3 regions of the Paenibacillus sp. FSL R7-0331 genome follow, and region 2 is predicted to be linked to each of the others. Evidence: a T-box and tRNA genes for the amino acid it is inferred to sense, from the RefSeq annotation. Region 2 holds a T-box; the other regions hold tRNA genes.

Region 1 (9,695 bases), 610 kb from region 2:
AAGCACCCTTTTATCAAAATCACCATTCGGCATACGGATCAGGTTAGGCTCTTTGCCTGTTAATTCAGTCAATACAGTGTGGGCAGTTGAAATTTGTGTGCGGATTTCCTCATTGCTGAGGGTGCTGTAATTAACATGCTTATGCCCGTGACTTCCGATTTCAAAGCCTGAATCCTTAATGCTGGTGACGATTTCCGGATGCGTTTTGCTCCACGGTGAGGAGAGGAAGAAGGTGGCCTTGTCTACCTTTTTATCCTCCAGCACCTTCAGGATCGGTTCAGGCCGCTTTTCACCCCAGCTAATGTCGAAGGTTAAAGCGATCAGCTTCTTTTGCGTTGGCACACTGTAAATGGCAGACGGGGCTTGGGCATCAGAGAATACGGTAATGTTACCCCTTTCCACGTATACAACACCAGCGGCCAGAAGCGCAGCGGCAAAGATGTAAATGAACCGTTTTATCTTTTTGCCGCTGAATACATAAAAAGAATTCATACTAGCAGCGCTCCTCTCCCATACGAAATGGCTTGTTTGTTCTAAATGTATGCTCGTACCTAACGCTTATGACCTCAACCGGACTAGAAATCTCTTTCACAGCTTGTACTACATAATACAGGGGGCCTTTATGTTTGCGTTTACAAGGTTTATCAAAGATCTGGGAGCAATCCGTAAGGCGCTGCTTCTGGCGCTAATACTCTTTCTGGCAGGAGGAGTGCTCGGCTGGATCGGCACCGACAGTCTGCAAAGGCTGCTAGCACAGCAGCTTGAAGGGTTAAGCAGCATCAGCGGAAAGCTTATGGATTCGGACAATCCGGAATGGAGCTTCTTCACCTTTATTTTTTTGAACAATAGCATTAAAAGTGTAGCAGTTATCTTTTTGGGTGCGCTGTTTGGTATCATACCTGCGTTCTTTTTATTGATAAACGGTGCAGTTATCGGCTATCTGATTCATTTATCAGCCCAGCAGGGAGTAGATTTGTTCGACCTTATAGTAAAAGGGCTGCTTCCACACGGGATCATTGAAATTCCGGCTATTATTATCGCTTGCGCATTCGGGCTTCATTTTGGCGGCAGGGTTGTAAAGAGTATGATCGGAAGAATCCGGGACAACAGCTGGCCTGAATTTATGCGGCAGACATTGACGGCTTCAGTCTGGATTGTGCTCCTGCTCCTGCTTGCCGCAATTATCGAGAGTACAATTACATTAGCGCTTTTATCATAAAATTTCTAAAAATTGAGCATACCATTAAGGCCATTAAGATATGGAGATTCTTTACATCAGACAACTCACTCGAGTATATGCGGACTATAAAGATAATTTTAGCAATTATGGTTATAGTTCCTATGCTCCGGTTAATCTAGTGTAAGCGGGTATACGCGCAGGATCTCCATCAATGGACTAACTTCTAACACACAAACAGCAGCGCTTAAGGTTTCGAAACTTAAAATATGATGAAGGAGGCCAAGCATATGTTGGGGATGTTGTTCAATGAAAAGGAATGTAAGGAGCTGGATTATGTTCTGCGAAAAGAGCTCGACGAAATGCTTCTTGATTTAAGCGATCAGCGCTTGGACCAAAATATCAGGCATGCAATTGCTAACCGATATAAAACCGTTTTCCGTATGTACGCACGGTTTGCTCCGCAAAAGGAGTTGTCCAAATACGCATGGGGCGGCCGGTCGTCCCAGTTCAAGCATTAAAGTATTGAGCTGCTGCCTATAAATATGTGTGCTTGGCCAATAATTTTTTAAAAAGGGTTGACTTAATAGGAGCGTGCGTGATAAATTATATCTCGCGCTCCTTTTGATTTTAAAAGAGAGTATGCACGGCAAGGAAAAACGAAAAAAACTTTTTTCAAAAAAACACTTGCCAAAACGAACAACGCTGTGATATATTATAAAAGTCGCCGCTGACAAAGACGACGACAAAGAAAAGCACTGAATTGGTCTTTGAAAACTGAACAACGAGTGAGTGGAAATCACCTCGGTGATTTCAAAAGTAGAGAATGCAAATTCTCGTCAGATGTTTCAAAATGAGCAATCGCTCTTTCTAAATACCAATTTGGAGAGTTTGATCCTGGCTCAGGACGAACGCTGGCGGCGTGCCTAATACATGCAAGTCGAGCGGAGTTTATCCTTCAGGGTAAGCTTAGCGGCGGACGGGTGAGTAACACGTAGGCAACCTGCCCCTTAACCTGGGATAACTACCGGAAACGGTAGCTAATACCGGATAATTTCTTTTTTCTCCTGAAGAGAGAATGAAAGGCGGAGCAATCTGTCATTAAGGGATGGGCCTGCGGCGCATTAGCTAGTTGGTGGGGTAACGGCTCACCAAGGCGACGATGCGTAGCCGACCTGAGAGGGTGAACGGCCACACTGGGACTGAGACACGGCCCAGACTCCTACGGGAGGCAGCAGTAGGGAATCTTCCGCAATGGGCGAAAGCCTGACGGAGCAACGCCGCGTGAGTGATGAAGGTTTTCGGATCGTAAAGCTCTGTTGCCAGGGAAGAACGTCCGGTAGAGTAACTGCTACCGGAGTGACGGTACCTGAGAAGAAAGCCCCGGCTAACTACGTGCCAGCAGCCGCGGTAATACGTAGGGGGCAAGCGTTGTCCGGAATTATTGGGCGTAAAGCGCGCGCAGGCGGCTATTTAAGTCTGGTGTTTAAACCTTGGGCTCAACCTGAGGTCGCACTGGAAACTGGGTGGCTTGAGTACAGAAGAGGAAAGTGGAATTCCACGTGTAGCGGTGAAATGCGTAGAGATGTGGAGGAACACCAGTGGCGAAGGCGACTTTCTGGGCTGTAACTGACGCTGAGGCGCGAAAGCGTGGGGAGCAAACAGGATTAGATACCCTGGTAGTCCACGCCGTAAACGATGAGTGCTAGGTGTTAGGGGTTTCGATACCCTTGGTGCCGAAGTTAACACAGTAAGCACTCCGCCTGGGGAGTACGGTCGCAAGACTGAAACTCAAAGGAATTGACGGGGACCCGCACAAGCAGTGGAGTATGTGGTTTAATTCGAAGCAACGCGAAGAACCTTACCAGGTCTTGACATCCCGATGAAAGCATTAGAGATAGTGCCCCTCTTCGGAGCATCGGAGACAGGTGGTGCATGGTTGTCGTCAGCTCGTGTCGTGAGATGTTGGGTTAAGTCCCGCAACGAGCGCAACCCTTGACTTTAGTTGCCAGCAGGTTAAGCTGGGCACTCTAGAGTGACTGCCGGTGACAAACCGGAGGAAGGTGGGGATGACGTCAAATCATCATGCCCCTTATGACCTGGGCTACACACGTACTACAATGGCCAGTACAACGGGAAGCGAAGCCGCGAGGTGGAGCCAATCCCAGCAAAGCTGGTCTCAGTTCGGATTGCAGGCTGCAACTCGCCTGCATGAAGTCGGAATTGCTAGTAATCGCGGATCAGCATGCCGCGGTGAATACGTTCCCGGGTCTTGTACACACCGCCCGTCACACCACGAGAGTTTACAACACCCGAAGTCGGTGGGGTAACCCGCAAGGGAGCCAGCCGCCGAAGGTGGGGTAGATGATTGGGGTGAAGTCGTAACAAGGTAGCCGTATCGGAAGGTGCGGCTGGATCACCTCCTTTCTATGGAGAATCGTTCTCTGCAATGAGAACATTCAAATCGGAAGTTTAACTTCAATTAGAACCTTCGGGTTCGAACACTCACTCGTGTTCAGTTTTGAAAGGTCAATCCTTTCATAACCGTTTGGTGGCGATAGCGGAGGGGTTCCACACGTACCCATCCCGAACACGACCGTTAAGTCCTCCAGCGCCAATGGTACTTGGACCGAAGGGTCCTGGGAGAGTAGGACGCTGCCAAGCGGACAACCATTCTATGGTTGAAACCATGTTATGTTATATGGGCTTTTAGCTCAGTTGGTTAGAGCGCACCTCTGATAAGGGTGAGGTCGGTGGTTCGAGTCCACCAAGGCCCACCATATAACATTTACAACTCTATACTTTATGGGGCCATAGCTCAGCTGGGAGAGCGCCTGCCTTGCAAGCAGGAGGTCAGCGGTTCGATCCCGCTTGGCTCCACCATAATTGATTTACTTGAATAATGTAATATCTTGATCCTTGAAAACTGGATACCGAAACGAATTTGCGTTTTAGAACATTCCTTTAAGCTGAACTTGTGTAAACAAGTTTAAAATTAATGGCGATGCTAACGATGATCTGAATGGAAATAAAGGCTTTGGAGTGATTCAATGTCCGATATTTTCCTGAAGGAAAAATCGAGGTTAAGCTAATAAGAGCACACGGAGGATGCCTAGGCGCCAGGAGCCGACGAAGGACGTGGCGAACAACGAAACTGCCTCGGGGAGCTGTAAGCAAGCTTTGATCCGGGGGTGTCCGAATGGGGAAACCCAGCTGTGGTAATTCGCAGTTACTCGTATCTGAATACATAGGATGCGTAGAGGCAGACCAGGGGAACTGAAACATCTAAGTACCCTGAGGAAGAGAAAACAATAGTGATTCCGTCAGTAGCGGCGAGCGAACGCGGAACAGCCTAAACCAAGGAGCTTGCTCCTTGGGGTTGTGGGACGTCTCACATGGAGTTACAAAGGAATATGGTAGGCGAAGAGGTCTGGAAAGGCCCGCGATAGAGGTAAAAGCCCTGTAGCCTAAACTGTGTTCTCTCCGAGACGGATCCCGAGTAGTGCGGGGCACGTGAAACCCCGTATGAATCCGGCAGGACCATCTGTCAAGGCTAAATACTACCTGGCGACCGATAGTGAAACAGTACCGTGAGGGAAAGGTGAAAAGCACCCCGGAAGGGGAGTGAAATAGAACCTGAAACCGTGTGCTTACAAAAAGTCAGAGCCCGATCTATGGGTGATGGCGTGCCTTTTGTAGAATGAACCGGCGAGTTACGTTTAACATGCAAGGTTAAGGTGAGAAGCCGGAGCCGCAGCGAAAGCGAGTCTGAATAGGGCGATTTAGTATGTGGACGTAGACCCGAAACCGTGTGATCTACCCCTGTCCAGGGTGAAGGTGCGGTAACACGCACTGGAGGCCCGAACCCACGTACGTTGAAAAGTGCGGGGATGAGGTGGGGGTAGCGGAGAAATTCCAATCGAACTCGGAGATAGCTGGTTCTCCCCGAAATAGCTTTAGGGCTAGCCTCGGTGAATGGAGTGATGGAGGTAGAGCACTGATTGGGTGCGGGGCCCGCAAGGGTTACCAAGCTCAGTCAAACTCCGAATGCCATTAACTTCTTGCCGGGAGTCAGACAGTGAGTGCTAAGATCCATTGTCAAAAGGGAAACAGCCCAGACCATCAGCTAAGGTCCCCAAGTGTGTGTTAAGTGGGAAAGGATGTGGAGTTGCACAGACAACCAGGATGTTGGCTTAGAAGCAGCCACCATTTAAAGAGTGCGTAATAGCTCACTGGTCGAGTGACTCTGCGCCGAAAATGTAACGGGGCTAAACACACCACCGAAGCTATGGCTAGATACGTATGTATCTGGGGTAGGGGAGCGTTGTATGTGGGTTGAAGGTGTACCGTAAGGAGCGCTGGACAGCATACAAGTGAGAATGCCGGTATGAGTAACGAAAAGATCAGTGAGAATCTGATCCGCCGAAAGCCCAAGGTTTCCTGAGGAAGGCTCGTCCGCTCAGGGTAAGTCGGGACCTAAGGCGAGGCCGATAGGCGTAGTCGAAGGACAACAGTTTGAAATTACTGTACCACCGTAATCCGCTATGAGCGATGGGGTGACGCAGGAGGGTAGTGACGCGGACTGATGGATGTCCGTCTAAGCAGTGAGGCTGGTGTGTAGGCAAATCCGCACACTGTTAAGGCCAGGCTGTGATGGGGAGCGAAAATTGTAGTAGCGAAGGTCATGATCTCACACTGCCAAGAAAAGCCTCTAGCCAGGAGAAGGTGCCCGTACCGCAAACCGACACAGGTAGGCGAGAAGAGAATTCTAAGGCGCGCGGAAGAACTCTCGTTAAGGAACTCGGCAAAATGACCCCGTAACTTCGGGAGAAGGGGTGCCTCGGTAGGGTGAATAGCCCGAGGGGGCCGCAGTGAAAAGGCCCAAGCGACTGTTTAGCAAAAACACAGGTCTGTGCGAAGCCGCAAGGCGAAGTATACGGGCTGACGCCTGCCCGGTGCTGGAAGGTTAAGGGGAGTGGTTAGGAGCAATCCGAAGCTATGAACCGAAGCCCCAGTAAACGGCGGCCGTAACTATAACGGTCCTAAGGTAGCGAAATTCCTTGTCAGGTAAATTCTGACCCGCACGAATGGCGTAACGACTTGGGCGCTGTCTCAACGAGAGATCCGGTGAAATTTTAATACCTGTGAAGATGCAGGTTACCCGCGACAAGACGGAAAGACCCCATGGAGCTTTACTGCAGCTTGATATTGAATTTGGGTACGATCTGTACAGGATAGGTGGGAGCCGTAGAAACAGGAGCGCAAGCTTCTGTGGAGGCGCCGTTGGGATACCACCCTGATCGTATCTAGGTTCTAACCTGGTGCCCTTAACGGGTACGGGGACCGTGTCAGGCGGGCAGTTTGACTGGGGCGGTCGCCTCCTAAAGAGTAACGGAGGCGTTCAAAGGTTCCCTCAGAATGGTTGGAAATCATTCGAAGAGTGCAAAGGCATAAGGGAGCTTGACTGCGAGACCAACAAGTCGAGCAGGGACGAAAGTCGGACTTAGTGATCCGGTGGTACCGCATGGAAGGGCCATCGCTCAACGGATAAAAGCTACCCTGGGGATAACAGGCTTATCTCCCCCAAGAGTCCACATCGACGGGGAGGTTTGGCACCTCGATGTCGGCTCATCGCATCCTGGGGCTGAAGTAGGTCCCAAGGGTTGGGCTGTTCGCCCATTAAAGCGGTACGCGAGCTGGGTTCAGAACGTCGTGAGACAGTTCGGTCCCTATCTGTCGTGGGCGCAGGAAATTTGAGAGGAGCTGTCCTTAGTACGAGAGGACCGGGATGGACGTACCGCTGGTGCACCAGTTGTTCCGCCAGGAGCATGGCTGGGTAGCTACGTACGGACGGGATAAGCGCTGAAAGCATCTAAGCGTGAAGCCCCCCTCAAGATGAGATTTCCCAATTAGTAAGACCCCTTGGAGACGACGAGGTAGATAGGTTGGAGGTGGAAGTGCAGTAATGCATGGAGCTGACCAATACTAATCGGTCGAGGGCTTATCCAATATTAATTCGCAGATTCGTTTCGGATTCAGTTTTCAGGAATTAAGTTCCTGAAGCATTTACGCTGTAAATGCCCGTTTGGTGGCGATGGCGGAGGGGTTCCACGCGTACCCATCCCGAACACGACCGTTAAGTCCTCCAGCGCCAATGGTACTTGGACCGAAGGGTCCTGGGAGAGTAGGACGCTGCCAAGCGGATAATATTCCCTGATAGCTCAGTTGGTAGAGCACTCGACTGTTAATCGAGTTGTCACAGGTTCGAGTCCTGTTCGGGGAGCCATGCTCTCATAGCTCAGCAGGTAGAGTGCTTCCATGGTAAGGAAGAGGTCACCGGTTCGAATCCGGTTGAGAGCTCCACAAATTTTTTAGGCCCGTTGGTCAAGGGGTTAAGACACCTCCCTTTCACGGAGGTAACAGGGGTTCGAATCCCCTACGGGTCACCACTTATTTAGCTTTAATGCTTTTGGTTATACATATGGAGGCTTAGCTCAGCTGGGAGAGCATCTGCCTTACAAGCAGAGGGTCGGGGGTTCGATCCCCTCAGCCTCCACCATAAATCGTTTTTTATTGAAGCGAACGTGGTAGATATGTTACATTATAGGGGATTCGCCAAGTGGTAAGGCAACGGACTCTGACTCCGTCATCATAGGTTCGAATCCTATATCCCCTGCCAATTGCGAGCCATTAGCTCAGTTGGTAGAGCACCTGACTTTTAATCAGGGTGTCGAAGGTTCGAGTCCTTCATGGCTCACTTTGATTATAAAGTTCCTTGCGCGTGTGGCGGAATGGCAGACGCACCAGACTTAGGATCTGGCGTCGTAAGACGTGGGGGTTCAAGTCCCTTCACGCGCACCACTTAATATGCGGACGTGGCTCAGCGGTAGAGCATCGCCTTGCCAAGGCGAGGGTCGCGGGTTCGATTCCCGTCGTCCGCTCCATAATTTTGCGCCCTTAGCTCAGCTGGATAGAGCGTTTGACTACGAATCAAAAGGTCGGGAGTTCGAATCTCTCAGGGCGCGCCATTTTCGGGATGTAGCTCAGCTTGGTAGAGCACCTGGTTTGGGACCAGGGGGTCGCATGTTCAAATCGTGTCATCCCGATTTTCACCTTTGCGGGTGTAGTTCAATGGTAGAACTTTAGCCTTCCAAGCTAATAGCGTGGGTTCGATTCCCATCACCCGCTCCATAATTTTATATTGTTTCGGGATGTAGCTCAGCTTGGTAGAGCACCTGGTTTGGGACCAGGGGGTCGCATGTTCAAATCGTGTCATCCCGATACTTCAGCTTAGGCTGACAGAAACTCTTACTTCGGTAGGAGTTTTTTTGTATGCTCATATATTTACCTTTTAAGAGAAAAGAAAAGATGGGAATACACGTTCCTAATAGTCCTCTAAAAAAAAGCGAACCTCGGGGGGAATACCGATTCGCAGATAATAGCTGTTCAAGGCTTCGTCCTGATCAGGCAAGGCACCTGCTGAAAGAAGCTTTACAGCAAACAGATTAGCCTGGCGTTCCAGCTTCCCTGGGCTGAAAAAGGAATGCTCCTCCAGAAAAAAACGGTTAATGCCTTTATGAAGACGGTCATGCCCCAGCTCATGCGCACAAACAAACCGCTGCCACTCCGCAGGAAGCCCGTTATGAATGACGATAAATCTTCTTCTCAGCTTACGGTAATATAATCCCTTTGTGCCCGTCCCCAGATCCATAAACCGGATATGTATGCCCATAGCATCGGCCAGCTCGAACGGGTTATTGGTCTTATATTTTGTAATCAGATTATTAATTAGCTCATTCATATTGTTCACCCGCAGCATGTAAAAGTAAGTTTATTATTCCTGACTAGTTATTCGTAACCGAATGATCCGTATTGTCTGAAGGGGGGCTGTTTTTCTTCCGCTTATTCATCTGCTTGGCTTCCCAGAACAGTCCGGTCAGCACATCCTTGATCCGCTGTTTATCCTCTTTGTTCAGCGGAATCCCGTCGAACATCAGCTCCCCGTCATCCTCCAGCATTTTACGAAAATCCCGTTTATCCTTATTTGTTGCCCATCCTGGAACAGGACTCTCTGTGAGGTTGTTATCTTGCTCCGGTAAATAGCCGGCATAGCCCATTAGCTGATCATAGGATACTCCTGTTGCCTCAGCAATCTTACGAAGTGTCACCGGCTTAGGCACACCCCGCAGCCCATTCTCGATCCTTGAGATCTGTGAACCGCTTATACCGGCCAAGGAGGCCAGCTGATTAATGCTTAATCCTCTCGCCTCCCGGATTTGCTTCAGGTATTCTCCGAAAGTATCAGTCATCGTAACCCACTCCTTATCGTCTAAATACACAAGCTCGTTGCTAATAATATAAACTATTGTTGCCAAAAGGTAAATACTAATGTCTAATTAATTGCCAAAGAGCAAGATAAATAGAGATTGGCTTATTCTATTACCTGAATATGAACGAAAACGGGATTTTACGTTGGAATGCGAAGATGGTATATTATAGAAAAATACGAACAAAATAC
Region 2 (9,695 bases):
AGGGCGCTGAAGATGAAGACCCGGCTTCGTATGAGCCTGACCGTCCTTCTGTGGAACCCGGCATGCTCACCCCGCGCAACACTCCAGCCGGCAGCTCCGGTATTGCTGAACGTACCGGGGACCGCCAGCTGGTAAGCGGTATGCTGGAGGTGTTCGCAGACGGCAGCGGCAATAGCAGCCACCGCCGCCCCAGCGTTACGGGAAGCTACTCGGATCTCCGCACCCCGCTTCAGGTGGAGTTCATCTGCAAGCCGGTGACTATAAGCCACCGCACTCAAATGCTTGGAATTGAGCTCAAGGTCGGGCCAAAGCGCCTTTACATTGTGCAAAAGATCAGAACCTTCCTGGACCGCGTGCAGCGCCGCGAGCCCTTTGAGTTCTCCAGACATTTCAGCTATGATCCCGCCCTGCATTCGTTTGACAAAGAGGACAACGCGGTGCTGCTGAAGCTGATTGAAATATCAGCCAATGAACAGCTGTACCGGGCCGGCGTGAATCCCTATACTCCGCAATCCGGCGGAATGGGCGGAGACCGTGTGCTTGCAGTTCCGCCGGTATTCTGGGAAGCACTGCTTCCGGCATTGCTCGCAGCCCCCTCCGCCTATCTGCAGCAGGGTGATCTGATTATGGAGAAGCTGCAGCTGTCCACTGAGGCGCCGCCGCTCGACTTCGCCTTTAACCAGGCGCCCGGGGAAGGCTACCGGCTGGATATCCAGGGTATGGCAGAGATTACAGTGCTTGAGGATTACGGTCTGGTATTGTCCGGCGGCAGGCTGCTGAAGCTGGGGCCAGAGGAATGCCGCCGGCTGTCTGAGCTGAAGCGGATGCTGGCAGCCGCACGCAAGGATGGGCTTGCCATTGCTCCTGAGCAGATGGAGCCTTTCATGGAGCAGGTTATTCCCGGGCTCAAAAAGCTGGGCCGCGTGCAGATTGCCGAAGCTATTGCCGGCCGGATTGTCCAGACTCAGCTCCAGGCGCGGCTGTATCTCGACCGGGTAAGGGACCGGCTGCTTGCCGGCCTGGAGTTCCAGTATGGAGGCATTGTGATTAATCCGCTGGAGGAGGACAGCCGCAGCCGGGGCAGCGAGGTAATCCTGATGCGTGACGGGGAGGCTGAACGGCGGATTCTCGGGCTGATGGAGCATGAATCCTTTGTCCGGACAGAAGGCGGCTATATTATGAGCAATGAAGAAGGGGAATATGATTTTCTCTATCATACGATTCCGCTTCTGGAGCCGCTGCTTCAGGTATATGCCACCACCGCCGTCAAAACCAGAATTGCCGCCGACACCTACACTCCCAAGGCTGTATTGACGTGGAACGAAAAAACCGACTGGCTGGAATTCAAATTCGGGATGCAGGGCATACCGGAGAACGAGGTTGTACAAATTCTGGAGGCGCTGCGTGAAAAACGCAGATATTACCGTCTCCCGGACGGTGCGCTGCTGCCGCTGGAGAGTGCAGAGCTGCTGCAGATTATCGAGTTCATGAACGAGCTCGGGGTCAACAGTGTGCCTTTTACAAAGCCCCAGTTCTCACTGCCATTAATTCAAGGCCTGCAGCTCAATCCTGATGCTAAGCATGGCGATGCCGTTACCATCGGGCGCTCCTTCCGGCGGCTGATGGCCAATATGGCCAGTCCCGAGAATCTCGATTTCCCGCTGCCGGACAGCCTTGCCCCCGTGCTTCGTGACTATCAGCAGTTCGGCTTCCAGTGGATGAAGACGCTGGCCCACTACCGGTTCGGCGGCATACTGGCTGACGATATGGGACTCGGCAAAACACTGCAGAGCATCGCCTTCCTGCTCTCTGAGCTGCCGGATATCCGCAAGGGGGGCAAGCCGGCCCTGATCGTCGCGCCTGCTTCTCTGCTGTACAACTGGCGGAATGAGCTGCAGCGGTTCGCACCGGAGATCAAGGCGGTTATCGCTGACGGTAATCTGAGTGAGCGCAGCAGAGCGGTACGCAGCGGTTCTGACACTGACGTCATTATCACCTCGTATCCGCTGCTGCGGCGGGATGTTGAGCGTTATGCGCGGCTGTCGTTCCACACGCTGATTCTCGATGAGGCGCAAATGATCAAGAACCATGCCACCCAGACCGCGCAGGCGGTAAAAATATTGCAGGCCCGCTACCGGTTCGCCCTTACCGGAACGCCGGTAGAGAATGCGCTGGAGGATCTGTGGTCCATTTACAGTGTGGTCTTCCCCGGGCTGTTCCCCGGCAAAAAAGCGTTCCATGATCTGCCGCGCGAAACAGTCGCCAAGCGGACCCGCCCGTTCCTGCTGCGCCGTCTAAAGAGCGATGTACTCAAGGAGCTGCCGGATAAAATTGAATCGCTGCATGCCTCCGAGCTGCTGCCTGAGCAGAAAAAGCTGTACGTCGCTTATCTCGCCAGACTGCGGAAGGAGGCGCTGAAGCATCTCGACAACGAAGGCTTCGGCCATGGCCGGATCAAGGTGCTCGCCGGGATTACCCGGCTGCGCCAGCTCTGCTGCCATCCCGCCCTGTTTGTGGAGGATTATGCCGGCGGCTCAGCCAAATTTGACCAGCTGCTGGAGATTATTGAGGAATGCCGCAGCTCCGGCAAGCGGATGCTGATCTTCTCCCAGTTCACGGAGATGCTCGGCATGATTGGACGGGAGCTTGCGCTGCAGGGCGTCCGGCATTTTTATCTGGACGGCAAAACGCCGGCGGCTCAGCGTGTGGAGCTGTGCAGCCGGTTCAACGAAGGTGAAGGCGACCTGTTTCTTGTGTCATTAAAAGCCGGCGGCACCGGCCTCAACCTGACCGGAGCAGACACCGTGATCCTCTATGATCTGTGGTGGAATCCGGCCGTTGAGCAGCAGGCAGCCGACCGGGCCCACCGGATCGGACAGAAAAAGGTCGTGCAGGTCATCCGGCTGGTCGCCCAAGGAACAGTGGAGGACAAAATGTACGAGCTGCAGCAGAAGAAAAAAAATCTGATCGAAGAGGTTATCCAGCCCGGATCAGAATCTCTGTCGGCTCTGACCGAGCAGGATATCCGCGACATTCTGATGCTCTAGCTCCATTACAGGCTTGGAAGGCTGGTAGGTTTGGTAGCCGGGTGGAAAATAAAGTATAATGATAGGGATTGTTACTGCTTAAGCAGCAGTCCCTTTCGGCTGGCTGCGGGCTCTCTTAATGGTTTTATACTATTTTACCGGAGGTGCATTAACATGAGCTTTACCCTGGAACCGGGTGCTTCCGCCCCTGACTTCAGCCTGAAGGCAACAGACGGCCAGACCTATTCGCTGGACAGCTTCGCCACGGCAAAAGCACTGGTTATCTTCTTCACCTGCAATCATTGCCCGTTCGTCGTCGGCTCGGATGAGGTCACACGCCAGACAGCGGAAAAATACCGCGAGCACGGCGTAGCTTTTGCCGGCATTAATGCCAACAGTGAAGCTACCCATCCCAACGATTCCTTTGAGCACATGGTGGTGCGGATGGAAGAGCAGAAATTCCCGTGGCTCTATCTCCGCGACGAGACCCAGGATACTGCACGGGCTTACGGTGCGCTGCGCACGCCGCATTTCTTTGTTTTTGATCAGGACCGCAGGCTGGTCTACACCGGCCGCGGCGTCGATAATCCGCGTGAGACGGACAAAATGACCGTTAACGATCTGGATAATGCGCTGTCAGAGCTGCTCGCCGGACAAGCGGTAAGCACGCCGCTGACCAATCCGATTGGCTGCAACGTGAAATGGGACGGCCAGGACGCACATTGGATGCCGGCTGAGGCTTGCGATTTGGTATAGATGAGCTTAACCGGGCTGCGTAGCCCGGTTTTTGTTTGCGTTAGTGGGAATATTCCCCTTATGACGGGAGTTCGGCCATGGTTTAGGTGCGATTAGCGGGATTTTCCCCTCTTATCCGGGGGTTCGACCCCGGTTTTGCTGTGATTAGTGGGATTTTTCCCTCTAATCCGGGGGTTCGACCCCGGTTTTGCTGCGATTAGTGGGATTTTTCCCTCTAATCCAGGGGTTCGACCCCGGTTTTGCTGCGATTAGTGGGATTTTTCCCTCTAATCCGGGGGTTCGACCCCGGTTTTGCTGTGATTAGTGGGATTTTTCCCTCTAATCCGGGGGTTCAGCCCCGGTTTTGCTGTGATTAGTGGGATTTTTCCCTCTAATCGAAATTTTACCGGCATGGCTCCGCCGGCATCATCAACAAAAGAGGGACTTCTTCAGCCTGCGGCTGTGAAGTCCCTTTTGTAATATTAGTTAGTTTATAAATACCGCAGCTTAGACGATAGTCAGGCCGCCGCTGGCGTATCCTGCAACAGAAGTAGCTATATCAATGCCAGCTGTCACAGATGCCGAGAAGACCATCAGCAGACGGTCACCTGCTGCAACCGGAATGCTGAGCCCGGAAGTGAGGCCGCTGCTGATCGTACCCAGACTAAGAATACCAGTCAATGGCGGAGCCAGTGTAACCAGAGCACCCGGTACAGCAGTAAAGGTATTATTCGGCGTTGTCGAGCGGAACAGCTGAGCGGTTATAGTAACCGTAGAGCCTACCAGTGACAATGCCGCTGTTGTGCTGAAATAACCGGCCAAGGAAGTAATTGTACCCGCACGAGGTACAGAGAAGGCAAAGTTAAGCAGTGTGCCTGCCGCACCTGTGAGGTCAATGACCCCGCCGGTAATGGTTACACCGGTCGCACTGTTGCCAAAGCCGATCAAGCTGGAAGTATTGAGCAGACTGCCAAGTACAGTAGTCAGTGCAGCCGGAAGTCCGGATGCGTAAGGAATAATGGCGCCTGAGCCGGTTGGTCCTGTAACCCCAGTCGCTCCTGCCGTGCCCGTAGCTCCTGTAACCCCTGTCGCTCCTGCCGTGCCCGTAGCTCCTGTAACCCCAGTCGCTCCTGCTGTGCCCGTAGCTCCTGTAACCCCAGTCGCTCCTGCCGTGCCTGTAGCTCCTGTAACCCCTGTCGCTCCCGCCGTGCCTGTCGCACCTGTAACCCCAGTCGCTCCTGCCGTGCCCGTAGCTCCCGTAACCCCAGTCGCTCCCGCCGTGCCCGTAGCTCCTGTAACCCCAGTCGCTCCCGCCGTGCCTGTCGCACCTGTAACCCCAGTCGCTCCTGCCGTGCCCGTAGCTCCCGTAACCCCTGTCGCTCCCGCCGTGCCTGTAGCTCCCGTTACCCCAGTCGCTCCTGCCGTGCCCGTTGCTCCTGTAACCCCTGTCGCTCCCGCCGTGCCTGTAGCTCCCGTTACCCCAGTCGCTCCTGCCGTGCCCGTTGCTCCCGTTACCCCAGTCGCTCCCGCCGTGCCCGTTGCTCCCGTAACCCCGGTCGCTCCTGCCGTGCCCGTAGCTCCTGTAGCCCCTGTCGCTCCTGCCGTGCCCGTAGCTCCTGTAGCCCCTGTCGCTCCTGCCGTGCCTGCCGTGCCTGTAGCTCCTGTAACCCCAGTCGCTCCCGCCGTGCCCGTAGCTCCTGTAGCCCCTGTCGCTCCTGCCGTGCCTGTAGCTCCCGTCGCTCCCGCTGCGCCCGTTGCGCCAGTTGCACCGCCGCCTGTACCGGTCGGTCCTGTTGCCCCTGCCGGCCCGGTGGCACCTGTAACGCCGACGACTTCGCCCATAAGCTCAGCTGATACGAGACGGTGGGCAGTTACCAGTGCACCTGTGCTGCTTTTGCCCCACAAAGAGATCTGAATCGGATCATCCGGCGGGCTGGTAGGCGTAACGAACAAAAATTCAAAACCATCCAGATCCGCATAATAGTTATTCGTAATCACCTGGTTCGGGTCCACAGTGAGCGTCTCGCTGACATACAGGTTTCTTACACCGCCTAGCAGATAGTAACCCTGTACAAGCACGTTAGAAGCCACACTGCTGCTGCGGTTATCTACGCGGAGCGTAACCTGAGTCGTAGGTCTGACGCCTGCGACCATATTATTCTCTATCGGTCCGGTTGATAAAAAGCTCATCTGCATAACACTCCTTTACCCTTTGATTATTGATTAGTCTAATATTTCGTGACTGACCACCCGGTGGGCCTCAACCAGTTGCCCGTCTGTCTGCTTGCCCCACACCGAGATCCCCAGGTCATTCTCCATTATCTCGCCGGTTGTAAAGATAAACTCGTAACCGTCCAAATCTGCAAAGTAACTCCGGGTCACCGCTTCATTTGGAGCAACATTAATAACCTCACTCACATACAGATTTCTGATTGTGGTGAAATAGTAGCCTTCAATCACAACACTTGCAGCTGTCTGGGAAGAACGGTTGACGATCCGTATAGTTACAAGCTGGGTGGGTCTGACTCCGGACACAGGAGTGTTATCGATTGGTCCAGTTGATAATATTGCCATCCTGTTTCATTCCTCCTTTCCATTCTCCCATCTATGAACTTTGAGCTCTAACTCTAGCGGCGCTTCTAATGAACCGCACAATATAATACTATTCCGGCGCAACACCGGCGGTGTGGACATCAGACAGGCTCCAATCACCGATATCTCCAAATCCGCATACGCTGTTCAGAAGGGAAGAAATGCCTGCAGTGCTGCCGCTTTCCTGAAAGACTGTAAATGGAAGAAGGGAGTCCCATGCCCCCTGCCGGAAAAGGAAAGAAAACAAGTGTTAAAAAGCAGCCGCCAAACCCCAAAGCACAAAGCCCGAAGGGGCTGGAATTCGCGGTTGCAGCACTTCTGCTGACCGGTAAGCTGAAGGTAGACTCCATTCAGATGTTTACGGATGCGTCCCTGCTGGTCAGCCTGGTCGGCAAATATATATCGCTGAGCAATCTGAGCCAGAGCAATGTGGATAAGCTGGTCAGCTTCCTCGACGATAACAGCGGCCTGACGCTCCATGAGATCATGACCGCCCTGAAGCAAAAAGCGGATAACACATAGATGGCATTTTTCATACAGAGGGGGACAGCGCTAATGGGAAAAGAGAATTTTGACGGAGAACATTTCGCCGGCGGGCTTTTGCTGGTCATTGTAATTGCACTGCTGATCTACGGCTCTACAGATATAAAAGATCTGACGGCAGCACCGACCTCAGATTAATATTTCTCATGCTCCTCTCTCCCGGCCCTTGCTTTCTTCCGGAAATTCGCTATACTGATAAAAATCCATATGCAATCGATGAACGGGATAGTAGTGTGCCTGATCTAGTCTCAGCGAGCCGGGAATGGTGGAAACCGGTACAGATCAGCCCATGAAGCGCACCCGGGAGATGGACTTCTGAATCTACAGTAGGAAGCCCCGGCTGAAGACCGTTATCTTATGAGCGGCTAAACAGAGGTTTAGCAACTAGAGTGGTACCGCGAGCGCTAATCAAGCCTTCGTCTCTTTTGAGAGATGAGGGCTTTTTCTTATGCTCAGAGGTGCCGTTTCATGGCTAATGCAGAATTGCGTGTGGACGCTCTATCCATTTAGGAGGTCATATTTATGTTAAGCCAGCTTATCAAGAACGTTCTCGAACAAAGTGTACAGCGGGTATTTACGAAGCACGGGACCGCTGCTGCAGATCAGCCCCCCGTTGTGCTTGAGCAGCCGGCCAATTCCGATTTTGGTGACTACTCGACTAACATTGCCATGCAGCTGGCCAGAATACTGCGTAAAGCGCCTATGGCTATTGCAGAGCTGATAACAACAGATATCAGTCACTCGGGAGATTTGGGAGGGCTTTTCGCCAAAATCGACATCGCCGCTCCCGGCTTCATTAATCTGTATATCAACTGGCAGGAGTGGGCCGGACGAGGCTTTGAACTGCCTGCGGCAGCAGGGGAAAAAGTAATCATCGAGCATACTTCTGTGAACCCGAACAAATCCATGCACGTAGGTCACCTTAGAAACGCCTGTATCGGGGATGCGCTGGTGCGGATTTTGCGGAAAACCGGGTATAGCGTCGAGGTCCATAACTATGTGGATGATCTCGGCAACCAGCTGGCGGATACGGTGGTCGGGCTGCTTCATGTGCCGCTGGCGGGGGAGCATGTCCGTTTTGGCGATTACTGCTGGGATCTTTATGCCGGTGTGAACAGAGAATACGCCCGGCTGCCGGAGAGTGTGCACAAGCGGACAGAGATTCTGCATGCGCTGGAGGAGGGCAGCGGCAATACGGCCTGGCTGGGCAATCTGGTCGCTGAGCGGATTGTCCGCGAGCATGTCGCAGAGATGAAGGGCTTCGGCATCCGCTATGATCTGCTGGTTTGGGAGAGCAGCATTCTGAAGGAGGGCTTTTGGGCTTCGGCCTTTGCTCTCTTGGAGCAGACGGAGGTGTTCGTGCAGGAAACAGAAGGCAAGCTGGCGGGCTGCTGGATTCTCAAGCAGGCTGCGGGAGAGAATACGGACGGGTCTGATGCAGAGGAGCATCATAAGGATAAGGTGCTGGTGCGCTCCAACGGGATTTTGACCTATACAGCCAAGGATATCGCTTATCATCTCTGGAAATTCGGACTGCTGAATAAGGACTTCATCTACAGTGAGTTTAACAGCGGGGTGTGGACTACGGGCTTAACCGGGGAAAAGCGGGCTTTTGGCGCGGCAGACCGGGTCGTCAACGTTATCGACTACAGACAGGAGTATCCGCAGGCGATGGTCAAGCAGGCACTGGAGGTGCTTGGATTCACGAAGCAGGCCGACAAATTGCATCATGTGAGCTATGGCGTCGTTTCCCTAAGTCCGGCTTCGGCAGCGGAGCTTGGCATTGACATCTCAGAAGGCAAAGCCTCCTACGCCATGTCAGGCCGCCAGGGTATCGGCATCAAGGTGACCGAGCTGGTGCAGCTGATGGAGAATACGATTGAAGCCACCCGCTCTGACAAAAGCGGCCTGTCCAGCCGGCTCATCGCCACCGCTGCCATCCGTTATTATCTGCTGCGTTTTAATCTGGGGACGGAGATTATTTTTGACTTCAAGCAGGCGACCGAGATTTCCGGCAACACAGGCGTGTACCTGATGTACACCTATGCGCGTGCAGGCAGTGTGCTTAGTAAAGGCTCGGCTGCTGCGGGAGGCTCAATGGATTCGGGGGTAAAAGCTAACCTGAGTGCGGTGAATGCCAACCCTTTCGCGGACAAAGCTGACCTTTATGCGGAGAAAGCCAACACTTCTGCGGAACAAGCTAGTCTCAATGTGGTACTAGCCAATCTTAACGCAGATGCAGCACCTGTCCTCCCCGCCTTCCCGGCAGAGCTGCAAAAAGCCGAGCTCGCCCTCCTGAGGCATCTCAGTAATTGGCAGGACACACTCTACAGTGCAAGTGTTCAGCTGACGCCGAATACGGTCTGTAATTATGCGCATACGCTGGCTTCGCTGTTCAACAATTTTTATTCTGCCTGCCCGATTCTAAAAGGCGAGGCACAGTCCGTCGCCTTCCGCCTCTGGCTTACGCAAAGATTCCAGGCAACGCTAGGCGAGGTGCTGGAGGTGCTTGGCCTGCCGCAGCCGGAGCGGATGTAGCCGGTTGGCTGCTGCAAATTAAGGAGTGGCTGCCGCTGCTCAGCTGACAGCTGCTGCAAATCAAAGCCTGACTGGCGCTAGCCTACAACGGCTGCTACAGATCAAGGCCTGAACGCCCTTGCTCAGCTGACAGCTGCTGCAAATCAAAGCCTGACTGGCGCTAGCCTGCAACGGCTGCTACAGATCAAGGCCTGAACGCCCCTGCTCAGCTGACAGCTGCTGCAAATCAAGGCCTGACTGGCGCTGGCCCGCAGCGGCTGC
Region 3 (9,695 bases), 2.1 Mb from region 2:
ATCTCGTCGCCATGATGAAAAAATATCCGAAAAGCGTCGTTTTCCTGGAAAACTATGATATGACCATCGGTGCACAGCTGACCCGCGGCTCCGACATCTGGCTCAACAACCCGCGCCGTCCGCTGGAAGCCAGCGGTACTTCCGGCATGAAGGCTGCGATGAACGGCGTGCTGAACTGCTCCATCCTCGACGGCTGGTGGCCGGAAGCCTGCATGGACGGGGAGAACGGCTGGCAGATCGGCGAAGGCTTCGAGACTACTGACTTTGCCGTGCTCGACAAGCATGACAGCGATGCTTTATACGATACCCTGCTGAACCGTGTGCTCCCGACCTTCTATGAGAACCGTGATACCTGGGTGAAAATGATGCGTAAGAGCATCGAGACCACCCGCGAGGAATTCGCCACCAAACGGATGCTGGATGAGTATTATAGCAGAATGTACATTAAGGAGTAGCCTGTTCGGCTTCTCCTATGCTCCATGATATCGGAACAAGATTAGGCCTCTTTCTGCTTCTGCAGATAGAGGCTTTTTTAGGAGCAGGGAATGTTAGATTGCTGCTTCTTATGTGCTGCATGGACTACTCCCTTCGTCAGTACTTAGCACTGCTTAGCTTGATCAGCATCCAATCCCTTTTGCGTAATTCCACCCACAGCGCTAGTCTGCCTAACTGTATTTTGTACAACTAAAATCAGCGAAAGTTAGTGTTTAATTGATATAACTGTACTTTGTGCAGCTAAAATGAGCGTGTCTACGGAAACTTGCCTTTTCCCGGCTTTTTAATTGCACTAAATACAGCTATTTGGTTTTTCCGAAGAAAAATAGGTGTTTTAGCTGTACAAAGTGCAGTTAAAATAAATCCCTCTCTCATGACCACCTTTTCATCCCGGCATTTTGCTAATAGCCCGCACCAGCTCATATCACAGCTTTTTCCCGCATATTGTTAATTATAATAATTATAAAAAAGGATTGATTTCTCTAAAATTTTTGTTAATATAGAACTTATACTAATTCTAATTTCAAATCCTATGCCGAGGTGATTATATTCATGAGTCAAAGCCATAACAAACTAACTACAAGCTGGGGCGCCCCCGTCGGAGACAACCAGAATTCAATGACAGCGGGCTCGCGCGGACCCACTTTGCTGCAGGATGTTCATCTGCTTGAGAAGCTGGCCCATTTTAACAGAGAGCGTGTTCCAGAACGGGTTGTACATGCTAAGGGTGCCGGCGCTCATGGGTATTTTGAGGTTACACAGGATTTATCCCAATATACCAAAGCAGCCTTTTTATCTGAAATCGGCAAGCGCACGCCAATGTTCATCCGTTTCTCTACTGTAGCCGGTGAGCTCGGTTCAGCTGATACCGTTCGTGATCCGCGCGGCTTTGCCGTTAAATTTTATACAGAGGAAGGCAATTATGATCTGGTCGGCAACAATACGCCGGTATTCTTTATCCGCGATGCCATTAAGTTCCCGGACTTCATCCATACCCAGAAGCGCCATCCGCAGACTCATCTGAAGAATCCGAACGCCGTCTGGGATTTCTGGTCCTTATCGCCTGAATCGCTGCACCAGGTTACGATCCTTATGTCCGACCGCGGGATTCCGGCAACCCTCCGTCATATGCACGGGTTCGGAAGCCATACGTTTAAGTGGGTTAATGCTGAGGGTAAGGCTGTGTGGGTGAAATATCATTTTAAAACAGAACAGGGCGTTAAAAATCTGGATGTCAAACTGGCGGCACAGCTGGCCGGAGAGAACCCGGATTACCATACTGAGGACTTGTTCAACGCGATCGATAAAGGGGATTTCCCGGCATGGAGACTGTGTGTGCAGATTATGCCGGAGGAGGATGCAGATACGTACCGGTTCGACCCGTTCGATGTAACGAAGGTGTGGTCACAAAAAGATTACCCGCTGATCGAAGTCGGCCGCATGGTGCTTGACCGTAATCCGGAGAACTATTTTGCGGAAGTTGAGCAGGCGACCTTCTCTCCAGGTTCGTTCGTACCCGGCATTGAAGCTTCCCCCGACAAAATGCTCCAGGGCCGCCTGTTTGCCTACGCAGACGCACACCGTTACCGGGTAGGAGCTAACCACAACCAGCTGCCAATTAACCGTCCGGTTGCTGAAGTAAACAACAACCAGCGTGACGGTGCGATGAACGCTACCCCAAATGGCGGCGGTTCTGTCTACTACGAGCCAAACAGCTTCGGCGGAGCTAAGGAGTCCCCTCAGGATAAGCCTGCTCCATTCCAGGTAACCGGCCAGGCCGACAGTGTGGCTTATGATCATAACGACCACTACACCCAAGCCGGAGATCTGTACCGCCTGCTTAGTGAAGAGGAGCGTGGACGCCTTGTAGAGAATATCGTAGGTGCCATGACTCCTGTAGAATACGATGAGATCAAAATCCGCCAGATCGGTCATTTCTTCAAGGCTGATCCTGAGTTTGGGCAGCGTATTGCGGCCGGGCTCGGATTGCCTGCTTGGGCGGAAGCTGCTCAGGCTGACTAATCCTTTTTCACAAAATCATATATAGTTATGTTGTCCGGCACAACTCCCTGATTCGATCTGATTCGGGAAGTTGTGCTTTTATTCTACTGGTACATCTTGATCCATCTCTCCAGCTTCTGCTTCATTTCCAGTCTGGCTGACGCCGGTTCCAGAATCTCTGCATCCGGGCCATACTGCAGAATCCACTTCATAAATTCCTTGGCGTTATTGACGGTCACCTCAAACAGCAGGCTGCCGTCCTGCTCATCACTCATCCGCGGATGAACAAACAGCTCTTCCTCCTTAATGTATCGGGCCACCTCGGGGGAGAAACGGACCTTAAAGCGGATATTTTTGCTGCCGCGGTCGATGGACCAGGTATTTTTAAGATAATGCTTAATGTTAAACCCGCTCTTGTCAAACGTGTTACCGGTAACCTCTACCTGCTGAAACCGGCTCATGCGGAAGGTGCGGATATCCTGCTTAAGATGACAGTAGCCAACCAGATAAAATCGCTGGTCACGCGGAATCAGATAATAGGGATCAATCTCGCGTTCGGTAGTAGCATTACGTGCCTGGGAGTGGTAGACCGTTCGGATACTCTGCTGCTCCAGGATGGCTCCGATAATCGGCTGCAGAAAATTCCGGCTTTCTTTGCGGTAAGCAGGGGTTCCCATCTGAATAATGTCAGCAATATTCTCCAGCACGCCGTTGGATTTAGACTTTTCTTTCAGGTGGGTTCCCATTACTTTATCATAGGCGGTATGAAAACCCGGAGGGATTTTGTCCTCATGCAGCATGGAAGGCAGAATCGAAAAGGCCAAGGCCTCTTGTTCAGAAAAATCGAGCGGATACTGAAAAAACTTCCCCAGAAACCGGTATCCTGTCCCCCTGCCCTCATTCGCAACCGGCGCAAAATGGCTGATCACATCCAGATCCCTGTATATCGTCCTGATATTCACATCGCATCTGAAGGCAAGATCTGCAGCGGTAATTCCCGGGTTAGACTGGATAGCATTGATAATTTTAAAAATCCGGATTACTTTGTCTGTCATTTCGTTACTCCTTAGCTTCCTGTCATTCGTGAAAAAGATATGTATGTAGCTTCAACTATACCAGAATTCCATTCTTTCATGCTGTCATCCAGCACACGTCCGTCCGGATAAAAAATACGCAAAAAAAACAAGAACCGCAGATTAACTGCAGTTCTTGCTCTTGTGTGAAGCGGGTGATGGGAATCGAACCCACGCTATTAGCTTGGAAGGCTAAAGTTCTACCATTGAACTACACCCGCAAAATATGAAATCGGGATGACACGATTTGAACATGCGACCCCCTGGTCCCAAACCAGGTGCTCTACCAAGCTGAGCTACATCCCGTAATACAGTGGTTCGTGCTGCTTATAAGAATAAATGGCGCGCCCTAAGAGATTCGAACTCCTGACCTTTTGATTCGTAGTCAAACGCTCTATCCAGCTGAGCTAAGGGCGCACAATCTATATGGAGCGGACGACGGGAATCGAACCCGCGACCCTCGCCTTGGCAAGGCGATGCTCTACCGCTGAGCCACGTCCGCATAAACATGGTGCGCGTGAAGGGACTTGAACCCCCACGTCGTGAAACGCCAGATCCTAAGTCTGGTGCGTCTGCCATTCCGCCACACGCGCATACCTTGTAAGAAAATGGTGAGCCATGAAGGACTCGAACCTTCGACACCCTGATTAAAAGTCAGGTGCTCTACCAACTGAGCTAATGGCTCTCAAAGAAAACATAATGGCTGGGGATATAGGATTTGAACCTATGCATGACGGAGTCAAAGTCCGTTGCCTTACCGCTTGGCTAATCCCCAATAATAATAATTAGCAAATGCTACGGAATCGGATGGTACTCTATACTTCGAGATATAGGATGCTCAATTCCCGTTACCTTCATACCAGAAGCAATAAAGATGGCGGAACCGACGGGATTCGAACCCGCGATCTCCTGCGTGACAGGCAGGCATGTTAGGCCAACTACACCACGGTTCCAGGATAAAGATTTTGGGGTCCCCGGAAAGTAATCGGAATATGCTACAAAGCATTTCTTCACTTTTTGGGGATGTATTGCGGGGGCAGGATTTGAACCTGCGGCCTTCGGGTTATGAGCCCGACGAGCTACCGGGCTGCTCCACCCCGCGTCAGTAAAAGTATTATCCCTTGGGGTCCCCGGAAAGTACCCGGAATCCACAGCGAAGCATTAGCTTCACTTTTTGGGGGAATTTATGGTGGAGGCTGAGGGGATCGAACCCCCGACCCTCTGCTTGTAAGGCAGATGCTCTCCCAGCTGAGCTAAGCCTCCATCTTATGACCCGTAGGGGATTCGAACCCCTGTTACCTCCGTGAAAGGGAGGTGTCTTAACCCCTTGACCAACGGGCCATGCTACTATCAATGCTGTCCTACAACCCTTTAAAGGGAGGTAACGCAACGGAGAGAGAGGGATTCGAACCCTCGAGACGCTTGTGGCGCCTACACGATTTCCAATCGTGCTCCTTCGGCCAAACTCGGACACCTCTCCAGATGGCTCCCCGAACAGGACTCGAACCTGTGACAACTCGATTAACAGTCGAGTGCTCTACCAACTGAGCTATCAGGGAAAATGGTGGGCCTTAGTGGACTCGAACCACTGACCTCACCCTTATCAGAGGTGCGCTCTAACCAGCTGAGCTAAAGGCCCTATATACACCTATTTAACTAATAAGGGCAAAAAAAATACCACAAAGTGTGTGGGTTGTCCGCTTGGCGGCGTCCTACTCTCCCAGGACCCTTCGGTCCAAGTACCATTGGCGCTGGAGGACTTAACGGTCGTGTTCGGGATGGGTACGCGTGGAACCCCTCCGCCATCGCCACCAAACGGGCACTTACAGCGTAAATGCTTCAGGAACTTGATTCCTGAAAACTGAATCCGAAACGAATCTGCGTTTGCCCTTGTTATGGGGCCCCCGGAAAGTATTCGGAATCGGCTTCGTCAGCCTCTTCTTCACTTTTTGGGGTAGTTTGTTGGATAAGCCCTCGACCGATTAGTATTGGTCAGCTCCATGCATTGCTGCACTTCCACCTCCAACCTATCTACCTCGTCGTCTTCAAGGGGTCTTACTAATTGGGAAATCTCATCTTGAGGGGGGCTTCACGCTTAGATGCTTTCAGCGCTTATCCCGTCCGTACGTAGCTACCCAGCCATGCTCCTGGCGGAACAACTGGTGCACCAGCGGTACGTCCATCCCGGTCCTCTCGTACTAAGGACAGCTCCTCTCAAATTTCCTGCGCCCACGACAGATAGGGACCGAACTGTCTCACGACGTTCTGAACCCAGCTCGCGTACCGCTTTAATGGGCGAACAGCCCAACCCTTGGGACCTACTTCAGCCCCAGGATGCGATGAGCCGACATCGAGGTGCCAAACCTCCCCGTCGATGTGGACTCTTGGGGGAGATAAGCCTGTTATCCCCAGGGTAGCTTTTATCCGTTGAGCGATGGCCCTTCCATGCGGTACCACCGGATCACTAAGTCCGACTTTCGTCCCTGCTCGACTTGTTGGTCTCGCAGTCAAGCTCCCTTATGCCTTTGCACTCTTCGAATGATTTCCAACCATTCTGAGGGAACCTTTGAACGCCTCCGTTACTCTTTAGGAGGCGACCGCCCCAGTCAAACTGCCCGCCTGACACGGTCCCCGTACCCGTTAAGGGCACCAGGTTAGAACCTAGATACGATCAGGGTGGTATCCCAACGGCGCCTCCACAGAAGCTTGCGCTCCTGTTTCTACGGCTCCCACCTATCCTGTACAGATCGTACCCAAATTCAATATCAAGCTGCAGTAAAGCTCCATGGGGTCTTTCCGTCTTGTCGCGGGTAACCTGCATCTTCACAGGTATTAAAATTTCACCGGATCTCTCGTTGAGACAGCGCCCAAGTCGTTACGCCATTCGTGCGGGTCAGAATTTACCTGACAAGGAATTTCGCTACCTTAGGACCGTTATAGTTACGGCCGCCGTTTACTGGGGCTTCGGTTCATAGCTTCGGATTGCTCCTAACCACTCCCCTTAACCTTCCAGCACCGGGCAGGCGTCAGCCCGTATACTTCGCCTTGCGGCTTCGCACAGACCTGTGTTTTTGCTAAACAGTCGCTTGGGCCTTTTCACTGCGGCCCCCTCGGGCTATTCACCCTACCGAGGCACCCCTTCTCCCGAAGTTACGGGGTCATTTTGCCGAGTTCCTTAACGAGAGTTCTTCCGCGCGCCTTAGAATTCTCTTCTCGCCTACCTGTGTCGGTTTGCGGTACGGGCACCTTCTCCTGGCTAGAGGCTTTTCTTGGCAGTGTGAGATCATGACCTTCGCTACTACAATTTTCGCTCCCCATCACAGCCTGGCCTTAATAGTGTGCGGATTTGCCTACACACCAGCCTCACTGCTTAGACGGACATCCATCAGTCCGCGTCACTACCCTCCTGCGTCACCCCATCGCTCATAGCGGATTACGGTGGTACAGTAATTTCAAACTGTTGTCCTTCGACTACGCCTATCGGCCTCGCCTTAGGTCCCGACTTACCCTGAGCGGACGAGCCTTCCTCAGGAAACCTTGGGCTTTCGGCGGATCAGATTCTCACTGATCTTTTCGTTACTCATACCGGCATTCTCACTTGTATGCTGTCCAGCGCTCCTTACGGTACACCTTCAACCTACATACAACGCTCCCCTACCCCAGGATCGACTTCACTCCAGCTTCGAAGTCTGTGTTTATCCCCTGAGAGCATTTAGCCATTCATCCCTTCGGATGTTTCACGGCATCAATGTCAATCTGAATAAACACGCCTCAAAGGCGCAGTGAAGTCGATCCTAGCCATAGCTTCGGTGGTGTGTTTAGCCCCGTTACATTTTCGGCGCAGAGTCACTCGACCAGTGAGCTATTACGCACTCTTTAAATGGTGGCTGCTTCTAAGCCAACATCCTGGTTGTCTGTGCAACTCCACATCCTTTCCCACTTAACACACACTTGGGGACCTTAGCTGATGGTCTGGGCTGTTTCCCTTTTGACAATGGATCTTAGCACTCACTGTCTGACTCCCGGCAAGAAGGTAATGGCATTCGGAGTTTGACTGAGCTTGGTAACCCTTGCGGGCCCCGCACCCAATCAGTGCTCTACCTCCATCACTCCATTCACCGAGGCTAGCCCTAAAGCTATTTCGGGGAGAACCAGCTATCTCCGAGTTCGATTGGAATTTCTCCGCTACCCCCACCTCATCCCCGCACTTTTCAACGTACGTGGGTTCGGGCCTCCAGTGCGTGTTACCGCACCTTCACCCTGGACAGGGGTAGATCACACGGTTTCGGGTCTACGTCCACATACTAAATCGCCCTATTCAGACTCGCTTTCGCTGCGGCTCCGGCTTCTCACCTTAACCTTGCATGTTAAACGTAACTCGCCGGTTCATTCTACAAAAGGCACGCCATCACCCATTAATAGGGCTCTGACTTTTTGTAAGCACACGGTTTCAGGTTCTATTTCACTCCCCTTCCGGGGTGCTTTTCACCTTTCCCTCACGGTACTGTTTCACTATCGGTCGCCAGGTAGTATTTAGCCTTGACAGATGGTCCTGCCGGATTCATACGGGGTTTCACGTGCCCCGCACTACTCGGGATCCGTCTCGGAGAGAACACAGTTTAGGCTACAGGGCTTTTACCTCTATCGCGGGCCTTTCCAGACCTCTTCGCCTACCATATTCCTTTGTAACTCCATGTGAGACGTCCCACAACCCCAGGAGGCAAGCCCCCTGGTTTAGGCTGTTCCGCGTTCGCTCGCCGCTACTGACGGAATCACTATTGTTTTCTCTTCCTCAGGGTACTTAGATGTTTCAGTTCCCCTGGTCTGCCTCTGCGTATCCTATGTATTCAGATACGAGTAACTGCGAATTACCACAGCTGGGTTTCCCCATTCGGACACCCCCGGATCAAAGCTTGCTTACAGCTCCCCGAGGCAGTTTCGTTGTTCGCCACGTCCTTCGTCGGCTCCTGGCGCCTAGGCATCCTCCGTGTGCTCTTATTAGCTTAACCTCGATTTTCTCCGGAGGAGAAATATCGGACCATTGAATAAATTCAAGATCTTCATTTCCTTCACAGAAAAATTCGTATCAACTAATAACTATTTCAACTTGCTTACACAAGTTTCAGCTAAAAGATGTTCTAAAACGCAAATTCGTTTCGGTATCCAGTTTTCAAGGATCAAGGTACTTACTTGAGAGCTTAAACTCTCAAAACTGACCAACGAGTGAGTAACTAACCGACCGGTTAGATTTTAAATTTGAATGTCCTCATTGCAGAGAACGATTCTCCATAGAAAGGAGGTGATCCAGCCGCACCTTCCGATACGGCTACCTTGTTACGACTTCACCCCAATCATCTACCCCACCTTCGGCGGCTGGCTCCCTTGCGGGTTACCCCACCGACTTCGGGTGTTGTAAACTCTCGTGGTGTGACGGGCGGTGTGTACAAGACCCGGGAACGTATTCACCGCGGCATGCTGATCCGCGATTACTAGCAATTCCGACTTCATGCAGGCGAGTTGCAGCCTGCAATCCGAACTGAGACCAGCTTTGCTGGGATTGGCTCCACCTCGCGGCTTCGCTTCCCGTTGTACTGGCCATTGTAGTACGTGTGTAGCCCAGGTCATAAGGGGCATGATGATTTGACGTCATCCCCACCTTCCTCCGGTTTGTCACCGGCAGTCACTCTAGAGTGCCCAGCTTAACCTGCTGGCAACTAAAGTCAAGGGTTGCGCTCGTTGCGGGACTTAACCCAACATCTCACGACACGAGCTGACGACAACCATGCACCACCTGTCTCCGATGCTCCGAAGAGGGGCACTATCTCTAATGCTTACACCGGGATGTCAAGACCTGGTAAGGTTCTTCGCGTTGCTTCGAATTAAACCACATACTCCACTGCTTGTGCGGGTCCCCGTCAATTCCTTTGAGTTTCAGTCTTGCGACCGTACTCCCCAGGCGGAGTGCTTACTGTGTTAACTTCGGCACCAAGGGTATCGAAACCCCTAACACCTAGCACTCATCGTTTACGGCGTGGACTACCAGGGTATCTAATCCTGTTTGCTCCCCACGCTTTCGCGCCTCAGCGTCAGTTACAGCCCAGAAAGTCGCCTTCGCCACTGGTGTTC

Evidence for each region. The T-box of region 2 lies ahead of R70331_RS24165 (arginine--tRNA ligase). A T-box ahead of a tRNA ligase gene usually reads a tRNA of that ligase, here a tRNA-Arg.
Region 1: it encodes a tRNA-Arg, which carries the amino acid that the T-box ahead of R70331_RS24165 (arginine--tRNA ligase) is inferred to sense. The anticodon was not compared.
Region 3: it encodes a tRNA-Arg, which carries the amino acid that the T-box ahead of R70331_RS24165 (arginine--tRNA ligase) is inferred to sense. The anticodon was not compared.

Annotation. Positions count from the first base shown of each region.
Region 1 covers NZ_CP009284.1:6,230,583-6,240,277, reverse strand. Annotated here, with positions in the region: gene pdaB (polysaccharide deacetylase family sporulation protein PdaB) at 1-492, opposite strand, end outside; gene R70331_RS27220 (stage II sporulation protein M) at 623-1,219, shown strand; gene R70331_RS27215 (hypothetical protein) at 1,468-1,698, shown strand; rRNA gene R70331_RS27210 (16S ribosomal RNA) at 2,057-3,604, shown strand; rRNA gene rrf (5S ribosomal RNA) at 3,725-3,841, shown strand; tRNA gene R70331_RS27200 (tRNA-Ile) at 3,881-3,957, shown strand; tRNA gene R70331_RS27195 (tRNA-Ala) at 3,985-4,060, shown strand; rRNA gene R70331_RS27190 (23S ribosomal RNA) at 4,259-7,186, shown strand; rRNA gene rrf (5S ribosomal RNA) at 7,262-7,378, shown strand; tRNA gene R70331_RS27180 (tRNA-Asn) at 7,388-7,463, shown strand; tRNA gene R70331_RS27175 (tRNA-Thr) at 7,465-7,540, shown strand; tRNA gene R70331_RS27170 (tRNA-Glu) at 7,552-7,626, shown strand; tRNA gene R70331_RS27165 (tRNA-Val) at 7,661-7,736, shown strand; tRNA gene R70331_RS27160 (tRNA-Gln) at 7,783-7,856, shown strand; tRNA gene R70331_RS27155 (tRNA-Lys) at 7,862-7,934, shown strand; tRNA gene R70331_RS27150 (tRNA-Leu) at 7,955-8,038, shown strand; tRNA gene R70331_RS27145 (tRNA-Gly) at 8,047-8,121, shown strand; tRNA gene R70331_RS27140 (tRNA-Arg) at 8,129-8,205, shown strand; tRNA gene R70331_RS27135 (tRNA-Pro) at 8,210-8,283, shown strand; tRNA gene R70331_RS27130 (tRNA-Gly) at 8,295-8,368, shown strand; tRNA gene R70331_RS27125 (tRNA-Pro) at 8,385-8,458, shown strand; gene R70331_RS27120 (ImmA/IrrE family metallo-endopeptidase) at 8,562-8,978, opposite strand; gene R70331_RS27115 (helix-turn-helix domain-containing protein) at 9,022-9,486, opposite strand.
Region 2 covers NZ_CP009284.1:5,617,355-5,627,049, forward strand. Annotated here, with positions in the region: gene R70331_RS24140 (DEAD/DEAH box helicase) at 1-3,047, shown strand, start outside; gene R70331_RS24145 (thioredoxin family protein) at 3,201-3,782, shown strand; gene R70331_RS24150 (exosporium glycoprotein BclB-related protein) at 4,269-5,951, opposite strand; gene R70331_RS24155 (hypothetical protein) at 5,985-6,335, opposite strand; gene R70331_RS24160 (hypothetical protein) at 6,570-6,875, shown strand; gene R70331_RS32370 (hypothetical protein) at 6,909-7,034, shown strand; T-box leader at 7,104-7,323, shown strand; gene R70331_RS24165 (arginine--tRNA ligase) at 7,419-9,434, shown strand.
Region 3 covers NZ_CP009284.1:828,053-837,747, reverse strand. Annotated here, with positions in the region: gene glgP (alpha-glucan family phosphorylase) at 1-455, shown strand, start outside; gene katA (catalase KatA) at 1,048-2,517, shown strand; gene R70331_RS03660 (helix-turn-helix transcriptional regulator) at 2,601-3,551, opposite strand; tRNA gene R70331_RS03655 (tRNA-Gly) at 3,720-3,790, opposite strand; tRNA gene R70331_RS03650 (tRNA-Pro) at 3,802-3,875, opposite strand; tRNA gene R70331_RS03645 (tRNA-Arg) at 3,910-3,986, opposite strand; tRNA gene R70331_RS03640 (tRNA-Gly) at 3,997-4,071, opposite strand; tRNA gene R70331_RS03635 (tRNA-Leu) at 4,079-4,162, opposite strand; tRNA gene R70331_RS03630 (tRNA-Lys) at 4,179-4,254, opposite strand; tRNA gene R70331_RS03625 (tRNA-Gln) at 4,270-4,344, opposite strand; tRNA gene R70331_RS03620 (tRNA-Asp) at 4,445-4,522, opposite strand; tRNA gene R70331_RS03615 (tRNA-Met) at 4,598-4,671, opposite strand; tRNA gene R70331_RS03610 (tRNA-Val) at 4,757-4,832, opposite strand; tRNA gene R70331_RS03605 (tRNA-Glu) at 4,839-4,910, opposite strand; tRNA gene R70331_RS03600 (tRNA-Ser) at 4,960-5,049, opposite strand; tRNA gene R70331_RS03595 (tRNA-Asn) at 5,053-5,128, opposite strand; tRNA gene R70331_RS03590 (tRNA-Ile) at 5,132-5,208, opposite strand; rRNA gene rrf (5S ribosomal RNA) at 5,269-5,385, opposite strand; rRNA gene R70331_RS03580 (23S ribosomal RNA) at 5,532-8,578, opposite strand; rRNA gene R70331_RS03575 (16S ribosomal RNA) at 8,862-9,695, opposite strand, start outside.